3 regions of the Paenibacillus sp. tmac-D7 genome follow, and region 3 is predicted to be linked to each of the others. Evidence: riboswitches for the same ligand, from Rfam matches in the RefSeq annotation. Region 3 holds a riboswitch; each other region holds the start of a gene.

Region 1 (4,213 bases), on a different contig from region 3:
ATCAGATACATCGCCACGATCGTCGTGACCGCCAAGCCGATCAGCACCGGCTTCAGATTGCGCCGCGCCAGCTCGAAGGGGCTCACGCCGCAAATCGCCGCCGCCGGAATGAGCGCCCACGGAATAAGGGTTCCGCCGCCCACCCAGACGGCCGCCACTTGCCCGAGCGCGGTCAAGGTGGCCGCAGCTGCGGCGCTTGCGCCTGCAAACAGCTGCGCGACCGAGCCAACGAGCGAGATGCCGGAGAACCCGGAGCCGTCCAGACCCGTAATCGCACCCGTAACGGCCAACGTGAGGGCACCAACCGCATCGTTTAACGGAACATTGTGAGCGAGCGCAACGCCAAGGTCGTTGACGATGCCGTACGAGCCTTGGGGAAGGCGGTTTGCCGAACAGTTCGGTGAACCATCATAATCAGACCGATCCCCCAGAACGCTAAGGCCGGCGTACGCAAAAATCGGGTCAGCGGCGCGACCATCATCTCGTTCACGCCGGTTTGGATCAACACCCTGCTCATCGCCACGATGATGGAAATAATGAAAATGGTGCCGATCAATTCCTTCGTGGCATAAATAAAGCTGTTAAAAATACCGGCTACGGAGACGCTTAAGGTTTCCGTAGCCAGCAGGCCGAGCGTCAAAATCCCGACCACGCAAATCATGGCCGTGTCGCGTCTCATAATTAAGAAGCGCCATGCTGAAAACGATAAACGCGAGGTACACGCCATGCAGAGGAACCAGTTGAATATCCACTCGAAACCACCCTCCCGCCTTGACTCGTGAAGCCCTACATCCTATGCAGGCGATGGGATAGGCGTTCGCGGAGGGAGGAGCCGATAACGGAAAGTACGTGCATCCGTCCCGGCATACTGTTAAGATGTGATCATAAGAGCAGCATACTACCCGAGATCGAGGAGGATTTACCGTGGAGTTCCGTTTGGAAAGAATCGAAAACAAGGTGGAGTTTTTTCAAGCGTACGACTTGAAATCGCTGGAGCGTCAAATCGACCAGCAAATCGAAAACAACAAAGCGCTCATGTTGGACGTATTTGCCGTTCAGCACCACACCGTATTTGATCCCAATGCGGGCAAGTTGTCGTACAGCGCCGTCGTTCATTTTAAGGCGAAGTAAAGCGGCAGGATGCGTCCCAAGCGGCCAGGCTGCGCAAATCCGGACCTGCACCGGAGGCGAAAGCCGGCCGCCGCTCTCCGACTCTAGTGCGATAGCATTAAGACGAAAAACCCTTCCATTCTACATTATGGAACAACTTTCTACAAATCTTTACAATTCTATTACATAATAGTATGATAAGCTCATATAAACGACTGGATCTAGGAAATAAGACACGAAAAGGCACACTGTACGAAAGTGCAGGCCGCAAAGCTACAGGGGCTTCACGAAACGGGAGTTTCGTATGCCAGCCAGCTTCCGAACGCTCGGCTCTGGTACCTGGCGCGGAGACCGGTGATGGCTGGTCTCTTTTTTATGTATTCAATCAACAATCAGGAGGGCATTAGCATGGTAAAGGGCAATCGAACTCAGCGCAGTCAGAAGTTCCTCATTATTTTCACCCCCGGCATCGGGCTTATGAACCGCTTCAAATATGCCAGTAAGTTTTTATTAATCGGACTGCTTGTGCTCGTACCGCTCAGCATCTTCTTGTATTTGCAATTGTCCGCGTCCGCCAAAGAAATCGCTCTCACCGAGCAAAAGCAGGTCGGTCTGGAGTACGTGAGCCGGTTAAACGACTTTCTGATCGCGGTCGATGTTCACCGCGCATTGATTGTCGGTTCCATTCACGGCGATAAAGATTTGAAGTCCCAATTAGCCGCCAATGAGGAAGCCCTGAATCAAATCGTGGCCGGGCTGAACGAATTGGATGGCCGGTTAGGCGAGAGCTTGAATTCGACGGAACAATGGAAAGCTCTTCAATCGAAATGGTCGGAACTGAAAGGAAGGGGCGTCAGCCTCACGGGTCAAGATGCATTGGACCAATACGGTGCCATCTTGACGGATACCCGGGCGATCATCACGAAAATCGGCAATGCGTCGCATCTCGTGCTCGATTCCCAGCTGGACAGCTATTATTTAATGGACTCGACAGTCCGCCAATTTCCCACTCTGATGGATCGCGTCGGACGAGCACGTGCTCTGGCCGTTCATTACGCGGGGTCAAAGACGCCGATTTTCACCACGGAAGAACGAACCCTGACATCGCTGCTGGACCAAATCCGCACGTCGATGGATACCGTTAAAGGCAACCTTGAATCGCTCCGAACGGAGAACGAGATGCTGAGCTTCGAACTTCTCGATGCTTGGCAGGAGCATAACCAGCTCGTACTCCAACTGAATCGCTGGATAAACAATCAGATCATCATACCTAAACAAGTAGATCAGACTCCCAAAGCGGTATTCGATGACCTGTCCAATCTCATCAAGCAAACTCAAACTCATTACGACACCGAGCTGAAGGCTTACGAGCATCTGCTGCAGACGAGGCTGACTGGCTTGCATCAGAAGAACACGCTGTTCGTCTTGTTGGGTCTGCTCATCCCGCTCGCTTTGCTCTACATTTTTATCAGCTTTTATTTGTCAGTCAAACGAGCCGTCTCCGCGTTGGAGCAAACGGCCACGGAAGTGACAAACGGTAATCTCACCTCGCGGGTACAGCTTCAAACCCGGGACGAGCTTGCCATTGTGGGCAACTCGTTCAATCAGATGACCGAGGCGTTCCGCAACGCCATTCAGACGAGCATTACCGTATCGGAACGGGTGGCGGTCTCCGCCCAGTCGCTGACGCAAAGCGCTTCCCAGTCGACCGAGACCAGCAATCGGATCACGGATGCCATTCAGGAAGTTGCCCAGGGTGCGAATACACAGCTGAAGGGCGCGGAAGAAACGTCCACAGCCATGGAAGAAATGGCTCAGGGCGTACAGCGGATCGCCGAGACGTCCTCCAGTGTCTCCGAAGCCGCAACGCAAACGTCCCAGCTTGCGCAGAAAGGGAACGACGCTGTCCGCAAGGCTGTCAAGCAGATGGAAAATATTTACAAGCACGTCGACACTTCCGCCAAGGTCATTGAGGAGCTGGGCGCACGATCGCAAGAAATCGGCAGCATCAGCAGCTTGATTACGGACGTCGCCATCCAAACGAATTTGCTGGCGCTTAACGCCTCTATTGAAGCCGCTAGAGCCGGCGAACACGGGGCCGGGTTTATGGTGGTCGCTTCCGAGGTGAAGAAGCTGGCAGAACAAACGAAGACGGCCGCCGCTCAAATTAGCGAGCTGATTCAACACATTCAAGGGCAAACGAAGGATGCGTCCGTACATATGAACGAAGGCGTACTTGAAACGAAACGAGGTCAAGAGGTCATCAAGCAAACCGGTGACGCGTTCGAACAGATCATGAGCGCGGTCGAGCATGTGGCCCATCAAATTCAAGAAGTATCGGCGGCCGCGGAGCAAATGTCGGCCGGTACGCAGCAGGTGACCGCCTCCATGGGCGAAATCGTCAGCATTTCCCGCGTATCCGCCGACAATGCGCTGCAGGTGTCCTCATCGTCGCAGGAGCAGCTTGCGACCATGCAGGAAATTCATGCATCCGCCGAGGCGCTGCATGCTTCGGCGCAGGAGCTTCAGCAGGTAATTCGAAGGTATACGGTCGTATAAACCGCCATCATGGCTTTAGCCGGGCTTTTTCAAGAGTCGATCTCTTGGAAAGTCCGGCTTTTTCTATACCGCATGACCCAAGCTGTCGATTTCGTTTGCGTTTGGGGGATCCCAAAAACAACAAAGAAGATCGCACCCGCACGAACCGTATTGGCTTCATGGGTTGCGATCTTCTGTTGTTTGGACGGCTGCGATGGCTGCACCCTCCCTCATTCGTAAACAACGGTGTGAAACGGTTTGTTTGTATTGACCGGGGATAACGGATAAAAGTTCGACTCATTGCATTGAAAGCAAACGTTCGTGTGACAATCTGCAAGCTGCTCCACCGATTGTCCGCACTTCTCACAGCATTTGGGCTCGAGCGTCTCTAGAAACCGGGTTGATTTCATCATCATAAAACCCTCCACTATCATATAATATTTTGATCTGATGTGTTTTATTATATAACAGTATTCGAAACAGTTCAAGACTTTTATTCATTATTATATAACATTCGTGAAAGGTGTATGCGTCTTAACCAAAGAAGCACCGGCCGATTGCGCCT
Region 2 (4,213 bases), on a different contig from region 3:
TGCAAAAACGGGGATTGCAGCTGATGGCGGCTTTTCTGTTCAGCGTTTATTTTATGGATGCGCTCCGGTTGTCGTTATTTTTGTTCTTGATTCCGATTCTATGGTTTTACAGCTTCTTCGACGCGCTGCAGCAGATCTCGAAATCCGGCAGGGAGCCGTTGACGGATGCACCCATCGTGGATTGGCTCGTCCACCGGCAGCGTTGGATCGGAATCGGATTGCTTGGTCTGGGTTTGTATTATTTGCTGGATCAGGTGCTGTTGAATATGCTTGATCTTTGGCTGCCGAGAGAAGTACGGTCGCGGGTGTTGAACTGGTACCATACCTATTTTCAAACCTTTATCGTTTCGGTACTGCTGATTGGCGGGGGGATACGCCTATTATGGGGCGGCAAGAAAGGGAAGCGGGGGGAGTAGATTGAGAAAATGGCGCGTAGGCACGTTGTCGATGGGGCTCACGCTGATCGGCTTCGGAGTCCTCCTGTTCTTATCGCAATGGCAGGGACTTGGCGCATTCACCAGCTTCATCCGCTGGTGGCCGATTGTCCTTGTGCTGCTTGGCCTGGAGATCCTCGCGTATGTGTTCATCGCCAAGAAAGAGAGCGAGGTCATCCGGTATGATTGGATGAGCGTCCTGTTCGTCGGGGTGTTGTTCGCCGGCTGTTTCATGTTTACGATGCTGACCGGTCTCGGGGTGACGGATGAAGTACGCAAACTCGTAGGCGAAGTCGAGGTCACGGCGGATTTGCCCGAACTGCAGGAACCGGTAAATCCGGCCATCCAAAAGCTGGTCGTGCAAACATCCGGCGAACCGGTTCGCATCGACAAAACGGCGGAGCGTTCCATGCACCTGTTCGGCACTTACCGAACCCGCGTACAGGAAGGAGACCGTCCGACGGTCGACAAGGAGCAATTCTACACGGTGCGAACGGTTGGCGACACGATGTATGTGCAGGTGAAGCGTCCTCCGGTCTACCGCGGCCTGAATTCGGTCTACCCGGAGATGTCTGTTACGTTAGTGCTACCGCAGGACGTGCAGGTTGAAGTGCAGGGCCCGCATAACGAATCGAACCCTGGCTAAGAGTCGAAAATATCGAATAATCCCCTTCGGGCCGCTATGTATGAAATAGAGCGGCACGAAGGGGATATTGTTTAGGACCCTGGCCTTAAGGAACCAGAACGGGAGGCTTCCGGTGATGGGTGCCCTGTTCATAAGCGTAGGCCAGTTTAATCAAGGTTGCTTCATCGAAGGCACGGCCCAAAAATTCGATGCCGACCCCCAAGCCATCCGTCGTATAACCGGCCGGTACAGTGATAGCCGGGAAGCCGGAGAACGGGCTAACAAAATAGACTGAAGGGGAGAGAGAGGGAAAACAACGGGAGAAGAGAGGGATATCGGAATTTGGGCATAAAAAAATTGCGGTTTACGCCGCAATTCGTAGTTCATATAGGATGGTCGAGACGACAGGATTTGAACCTGCGACCTCTTGGTCCCGAACCAAGCGCTCTACCAAGCTGAGCCACGTCTCGAACTTCTGAAACGATTATATTTTAGCATGGGTAAATAGGCGTTGTAAAGGGAATTAGGTTACGTCTTCCCCCTTAATCTGCGGAAAAATTGGGTGAGCATGGAACTGCATTCTTCCTGCAGAACGCCTTGAATCACGTCGACGCGATGGTTAAATCTATCTTCCTGCAGCAGGTTCATCAGCGTCCCCGCGCAGCCGGCCTTCGGGTCCGGGGATGCGTAAATCACTTGCGGAATTCGCGCCTGGACGATCGCTCCGGCGCACATCGGACACGGCTCAAGGGTCACATAAAGCCGGCATTCCAGCAACCGCCAGGCGTCCAGCTGTTCGCTCGCTTGTTTAATCGCGATCAGTTCGGCGTGGGCAAGCGGATCTTTGGCCGTTTCCCGGACGTTATGACCGCGGCCGATAATGTCGCTGCCGCGAACAATGACCGCTCCGATCGGCACTTCGCGGCTCGCTTCGGCTTTCCGCGCTTCTTCGATTGCCGCCCGCATAAAATACTCGTGTTCTTCTATGGCTATCAATCGTTACACCTCATTCATCATTAGTCATTCGTCGATTGCGGGTAAGAAAAACGAACAAGCATTCTTACTCACATACTGTGGATAAGTATGTGGATAAATAGGATTAATTTCTTATCCCCATTGTAGGTAAATCGCGCTTGTAGGGCAAGTCCGGGTGTGGATATATAAGTTATCCACAGAACGGTTAACATGTGAATAATTTTTTTACGGAAAAGCGCTGTTAATTTTTTGTGAAAAGTGTGAATTTTCTTGAAGGGAATTTAGGAAACACCTATAATGAGATCAAGATGTGGGCATATGTACCCAAGTTCGGTGATGTGAAGTTTAGTTAAATAGTCGTTATCATTCGTTTTTTTGACAAACTTGTCGAAAGGCAAGGACGCAAAGCTTAGGGTCTAAGGTCTTCTTTATTGTGGATGACGACAGCCTGGCCGCCGATTGGGCGCACCGGTGAACAGACTGTAGTCTCGCATGTTGAGATGCAGCTTATTTTTTACCGAAGACATGAGAGCGAAAGGTGGTAACGAAGGTGATGAAGTCCGTTACGAGTGAAAAAATATCCTACGAGTTTACCCACGAAACGTATAGAAGCCCAAGCGGAATTCTGCTGAACAGCCGGGTGGCGGTGGAGAAGCGGGATTTCGTTTCGACCGGCATTTTGACTTATGCCGAGGGAGATATTCTTGAAGTTGAGATTTCGGAATACAAGGCGTTCGAGCTTGGGGATACGGTTAAATTAACGGTCTATTCACCCGGCGGAATCTATACGTTTCAATCGACGGTCGTGGCTAAAGATCAAGGAGCGCTGATGGTTATCAACCCCCCTCAGAATCGGAACCGGTTCGCCGAGAAGCGGGAGAACCCGCGGGTCGACGTCAAACATGACGGACACCTGCTCTCGATCCGCGAACCGAATGCGGAGATCCAATTGTTGAAGGAGCATGTCGCGCTGGAGGTTCGAAATATTAGCATCAGCGGGCTCGGGTTTATTTTGCCGAGCGATATTGAGTTAAGCAAGCATGCTATGGCCGACGTTCGGCTGGACCTGGGCTTCGAGATGCCGTGCCAAGTCGAGATCATACGGTTGGATCCGGGAGAAACCGTAATCTATTACGGAGCGCGTTACATCGACATGCCAACGGACAAAGCCAATGCGCTGCGGGCGTTTGTGTTGAAAAAGCAAGTGGAAAACCATTTCAGTTCGAAACGGGACGATTTTAACAAACGTATATTCAAATAGAGGCCGGCAATGCCACGGACTTCTTGCAGGGCGCTCGCATATGCTGATCGTAAGGCAAGGATTCTCGTCGGATCGGCTGGGGCCCCCAGCGCCCGAGACCTTCCGAAATGTCCGCAGGGTGGTGAGCACGGTGGCTTTTGTTATGAAATATGAGATCATTCCACGCTATTTGACGGGGCCGAGCCAGCGGCGTCCGAAGACGGCGTTAGCCCGCTGCCGGTTTATGGTGGCCCACGATACGGGAAATCCGGGGTCAACGGCCGCAGCGAATGTGTCTTATTTTGAAAATACCCGCAATGAAATGTCATCTTCCGCGCATCTGTTTGTGGACGATAAACAGATCATCGAGTGCATACCGTTCCTGACCGGACCGGCTGAGATTGCCTATCACGTCGTGTACAACGTAACGACCGATAACGCGCGTTACGGCGACGACGCCAACGACGCGGCGGGCGCGGTGGAGCTTTGTTACGGAGGCAGGATCAGCTTGACGGAATCTTACAAGCGGTACGTATGGGTGCTTGCGTATGCTTGTTACCGGTACGGACTAAACCCGGCTACCGATATCGTCGGGCACTATATGCTGGATCCGGCAAGGAGAAGCGATCCGCAGGAGCCGCTGCGGCTGCTCGGCAAGACGTTCCAGAGCTTCGTTCAGGACGTTGTGAACGAGTACCGGGCCAGCCTTGTGACGGAACCCGCGCCGGAACCGCAGACACGAATTAGCGCGGAGGATGCGAACAAGATCATCGGCTTTCTATCAGCCTCCTATTTCACAGCGGAAGATCAGGCGGCCAAGGCGGAGTTCCACAGGCTGGCCAATGAGCTTCGCCGTATTTCGGGGCAGCCGCCGCAGTAACGCGCCCGTCACCATGCCCTCTTTCCGAATGGAAGGAGGGTTTTTCCCATAGGGAGATG
Region 3 (4,213 bases):
CGCAGATCTTGGCGCAGCTCCTTCACGGCAGGGGTAGACACGGAGTGTGTCACGCTGCACCCTCCGAGCATCGCTGACCCTAGGATAAGGAACAAGGCGTATAGGGCCTTCCATCGCATCGGCATCGTCTCCTTGTTCGAGCGTAGGTATGATCAATCATAACACATAGGGAGCCGTAAGCGGGGCAGAAGCGTTCCTTGCCTGCCCGAGGCCGAGGGGCCAGGGATCGCTCCGAACTGTCGTGCCGATCGTGATCCATGTCTTCTGCCCCTCCAGGTAACATTTAGCAGCTTGTTGACAATGATTTTTATTATCACTACTATTTTCTATGTACGCGGAAGGATGTGAATGCAGAATGTTGTACGACAGCACCCAACTGCACCAGCTTTTGTTCGAATATATGAGCACGGAAGAGTTGAAAATCCCATGCCGTTCGCAAGCGGATGTCTCGACAGGGGACGAATACGCCTTCGGCTTCGTACAGCAGGATAAGATTCGCGTCACGCTGCGCGCTCGCGGTCAGCGGCTTTCGGGCAACGTGCTCGGCGGCGATTTGTTCCTCATTCCTCCGGGCAGCGCATGCACGTTCGATAACTTGTCGGCCAATCATACGGCCGCTCTGGTCGTCATCCGCTTCCAATGCGTGCCGAAGAAGCTCCACGTCTTACCGGCTTCACCGCTGCCGATATTCACGGAACGTCTGGAGCTGATCCGCCTCCGCATTCCTCAAGTTCGGAGCTGGATTCAAGATTTCATCGGAGACTCCGGCGACGACGCGGCTCATTATTATCAGCTGCAATCGCATCTGTACGGATTAGCCGCGGCCTACATGACGACAATTCAAAAGCCGAAACAGCCGGAGGCGGAGCTGCTGGATTACGTCGAGCAGACACGTCAGTATATGGTGGAGCGGTATAACAATCCTTTCGATATGGAGGAGATCGCGCGTTTGTCGGGGGTCGGATCGAGCCGGTTTTATCAGGCGTTCCGCCGCCATACAGGGCTGAGTCCGCACAAATACATGACGAAAATCAGGCTCGACATGTCCTTGTCGCTGCTCGCGGATTCCTCGCTGCCGATCCTTGATGTGGCGCATTCGGTCGGGTATCCGGACGAGTACTATTTCAGCCGGTTGTTCAAGAAGCATATGGGGATGTCTCCGACCGAATATGCGTTGTCGGCGAGAAGGAAGATCGCCTGTCTGGCGCCGATCTTCCTCGGAGATCTATCCGTGCTCGGCATTACTCCCCATCTCGTTCTGGAACGCGGGTGGTGGGAAGCTCCGGAGGAGGGACTGCGCAAGGTAGCGGTGGAGGCACCGGAGCTCATCTTCATCCCGCCGGTAACGGATGATGTGTATCGCGCCTTGTCCCGCATCGCTCCGGTCGTCATGCTCGACTGGAAGCGTTATTCCTGGAAAGAACGCCTGCTCGATATTAGCCGGGCGCTCGACATATCGACGGTAGCCGAGCGTTGGCTGTCCTATTTCGAAGTGAAGACGGAGAATGCGCGTTATCTGGTGCGCAAACGGCTCGGGGACGAGTCGGTGCTGCTTGTCAACGCTTCGGGTCTGGGGTTTCGCGTATTCGGCATGCAGATGCGGAAGATGAAAGATTTGTTCTACGACGATCTGCAGGTGACGCCACCGGCACTTGTCCGGAACATGAGCTTTCTCGATGTCGCTTCGGTGCAGGAGCTGTCCGAGCTTGACAGCGACCATGTGGTGTTCCTGGTCGATATTGCCGATTCGGAGGATCGCTGCGCGGAGCTGGAGCATCACTGGCGGAGCCTGAACCGGGACCGCCCGAAGAAAAACTGCTTCTTCATCCGCACCCGCCAACCGCTGATGAACAACGCCGCTGTGCACGAGAGCCTCGTCGACCAAATGGTAAGCCACTTGGTGCAGTATACCTGACCCGGCGATTGCCAGAAACGCAACATAATTCGTGGCTCCAGGCAGAAAAACCAAAAGTGCGAACGCATAAGTTTTATACGGCAGGACCGTCCGACGCTTCGGGCGGTTTTTTTGTTCGACAAAAAGTGATCATTATTTACAATATTAGTTCGTATGTGCTATGCTGAGCTAAGAGTTTATATGGAAATTAGTTCTAACAACCTATGTAAAGGCAAACTTATTGAAAGATAAGGACGCAAAGCCACAGGTCTAATGCGGAAGCTATGACGGCTGGGCTGCCATCGAGGCTAGATCGCGACAAACTACCTGATATTTGGCTGAGGTAGTTTCTTTTTTGAAGGTCGAGTAACGAGGAGCAGCGGTAAGGAACTTCAACGGCGGCGCATCGGACAAACCAATCGACTTTGATGAAAAGGGAAGTGAGCTTGATGAGATTTATCCCGATTACCGAATACAACGAACAAGCCATGATGCTGGCTCAGCCCGTATACGACAACAAGCGGCGCATGCTGCTTGCGGCCAACAACACCATTCATCCGAGGTATCTGGAGAAGCTGATCCAGGTCGGCATCAAGCAATTGATCATTGAGGACGCCGAGTCCAAGGGGATCACCTTGGAAGAAATGATGGACATGCCCACCTGGATGGATGTCATCGACAACGTGCAGGAGGCTTATGCCGCCGTCAAGGCGAAAAAAGCTTTTCCCATCCGAAATGTGCTGACAGGCGTCAGCCGTCTGATCAGAGAAGTTCAAAGCCGGCCGGTCGTCATCCCGGTGCCTTCGAGAACGCTTGCGGAAGAGCTGAAGCCTTACGCTCATGCCGTCAACGTGGCTTTGCTGGCGCTCCAGGTCGGCAAGGCGCTCGGTTACAACGACCTGATGCTTCGCGATTTGGCGGTAGGCTGTTTGCTTCACGATATCGGCAAAGTGACGGCGCAACAAGAGACGGGGCATCCCGAGGCCGGCTTCAACCTGATCCGCGGCATTCGCGAATTCAGTCTGCTGTCGGCGCATATTGCGTATCAACATCATGAAACCCTCGACGGCCATGGATACCCGCGCGGCATCTCCGGGGCAACCTTTCACGAGTATGCGCAAATTTGCGGCGTGTGCAATCTGTACGAGAACCTGATCTCGGTGCAGGATGCGGCTCCTCACGATGCGATGGAACGCATCATGGCTACGAGCAGCATCAACTATAACGCGGATGTGGTCAAGGCTTTCGTAAGAGCCGTTCCCTCGTACCCGCCAGGAACGAAAATTCGGATGCAAACCGGCGATAACGCGATCGTGACGAAAATCACCGATCATATGCAGCGGCCGGTCGTTCGCTACCTGACGACGGGACAAGAAGTTTCATTAGCCGACAACCCTACGCTCATGATTGCCGGCTGCTGTTGATCGGCAGTTCATTTTAATTTCGAAGGAGCAGACAACGGATGGCTAACATTATGATCGTGGATGACGCAGCTTTCATGCGCATGATGCTGAAGCAGATGATAACCGAGTTCGGGCACCAGGTGGTGGCCGAAGCGCAGAACGGCATAGAAGCCATTGCGGCTTATGAGAAGTTTCGCCCGGATCTGGTGACGATGGATATTACAATGCCCGATATGGACGGGATCGAAGCCGTTAAGAACATTAAGAGCATAGACGCTGGCGCCAAAATCATCATGTGCTCGGCAATGGGGCAGCAAGGGATGGTTCTGCAGGCCATTCAAGCAGGGGCGAGGGATTTTATCGTGAAGCCGTTTCAGAAAGATCGGGTAGGCGAAGCGATCTCCAAAATTTTGGGCTAGCGCATCGCCGGCCAGAACAAGGGATTTGATTTTCATAACGGAAAAAAGCAGCCTCCCTTCGGGAACGACGGCTGCTTTTTTGTTTTACGGCTGCGCCTGGCTAACGGCTTAGCCTTGTGCTTCGGAGACGATTTGCTCCATCACCTTGATCATTTGCTCAGCGGGATAAGCGCCGGAGAGCGCGTACTTGTTATCGAACACGAAGAAGGGAACGCCGGTAACGCCGATGCGAGCCGCTTCTTCCTGATCGGCGTTCACCCGCTCGGCGCCTTCGCCTTGCTCCAGGCGGCTGCGCAGCGTTTCGGCGGCATGTCCCTGGGCTGCGGCGATAGCCAGCAGCACCTCCAGCTGCGCGATATCCTGGCCATCCTCGAAGTAGGCCTTCATGATCCCGTCTACGAGCGCAGCTTGCCGATCCTCCGGCAGCAGCGCGACGAGCCGATGCGCCAGCAGCGTGCTGGGCATCCGGGTCACCCGATCGAAGCGGAAGGTGACGC

The links. A riboswitch is a leader RNA that binds a small molecule or an ion and turns the genes downstream of it on or off. The one in region 3 is predicted to bind cyclic di-GMP.
Region 1: linked by a shared signal. The riboswitch ahead of FKP33_RS04935 (methyl-accepting chemotaxis protein) and the one ahead of FKP33_RS10050 (HD-GYP domain-containing protein) in region 3 are both predicted to bind cyclic di-GMP.
Region 2: linked by a shared signal. The riboswitch ahead of FKP33_RS25030 (PilZ domain-containing protein) and the one ahead of FKP33_RS10050 (HD-GYP domain-containing protein) in region 3 are both predicted to bind cyclic di-GMP.

Annotation. Positions count from the first base shown of each region.
Region 1 covers NZ_VIDW01000004.1:202,588-206,800, forward strand. The annotation lists partial or broken gene FKP33_RS04925 (hypothetical protein) at 1-752, opposite strand, end outside; gene FKP33_RS04930 (YrzA family protein) at 925-1,131, shown strand; cyclic di-GMP riboswitch class I at 1,343-1,433, shown strand; gene FKP33_RS04935 (methyl-accepting chemotaxis protein) at 1,519-3,669, shown strand; gene yhfH (protein YhfH) at 3,879-4,061, opposite strand.
Region 2 covers NZ_VIDW01000066.1:4,700-8,912, reverse strand. The annotation lists gene FKP33_RS25055 (hypothetical protein) at 1-416, shown strand, start outside; gene FKP33_RS25050 (LiaI-LiaF-like domain-containing protein) at 418-1,080, shown strand; partial or broken gene FKP33_RS25045 (amidase family protein) at 1,166-1,339, opposite strand; tRNA gene FKP33_RS25040 (tRNA-Pro) at 1,453-1,529, opposite strand; gene tadA (tRNA adenosine(34) deaminase TadA) at 1,588-2,055, opposite strand; cyclic di-GMP riboswitch class I at 2,402-2,494, shown strand; gene FKP33_RS25030 (PilZ domain-containing protein) at 2,588-3,295, shown strand; gene FKP33_RS25025 (peptidoglycan recognition protein family protein) at 3,438-4,154, shown strand.
Region 3 covers NZ_VIDW01000011.1:20,465-24,677, reverse strand. The annotation lists gene FKP33_RS10060 (hypothetical protein) at 1-53, opposite strand, end outside; gene FKP33_RS10055 (AraC family transcriptional regulator) at 356-1,915, shown strand; cyclic di-GMP riboswitch class I at 2,116-2,198, shown strand; gene FKP33_RS10050 (HD-GYP domain-containing protein) at 2,344-3,318, shown strand; gene FKP33_RS10045 (response regulator) at 3,357-3,716, shown strand; gene FKP33_RS10040 (DsbA family oxidoreductase) at 3,825-4,213, opposite strand, start outside.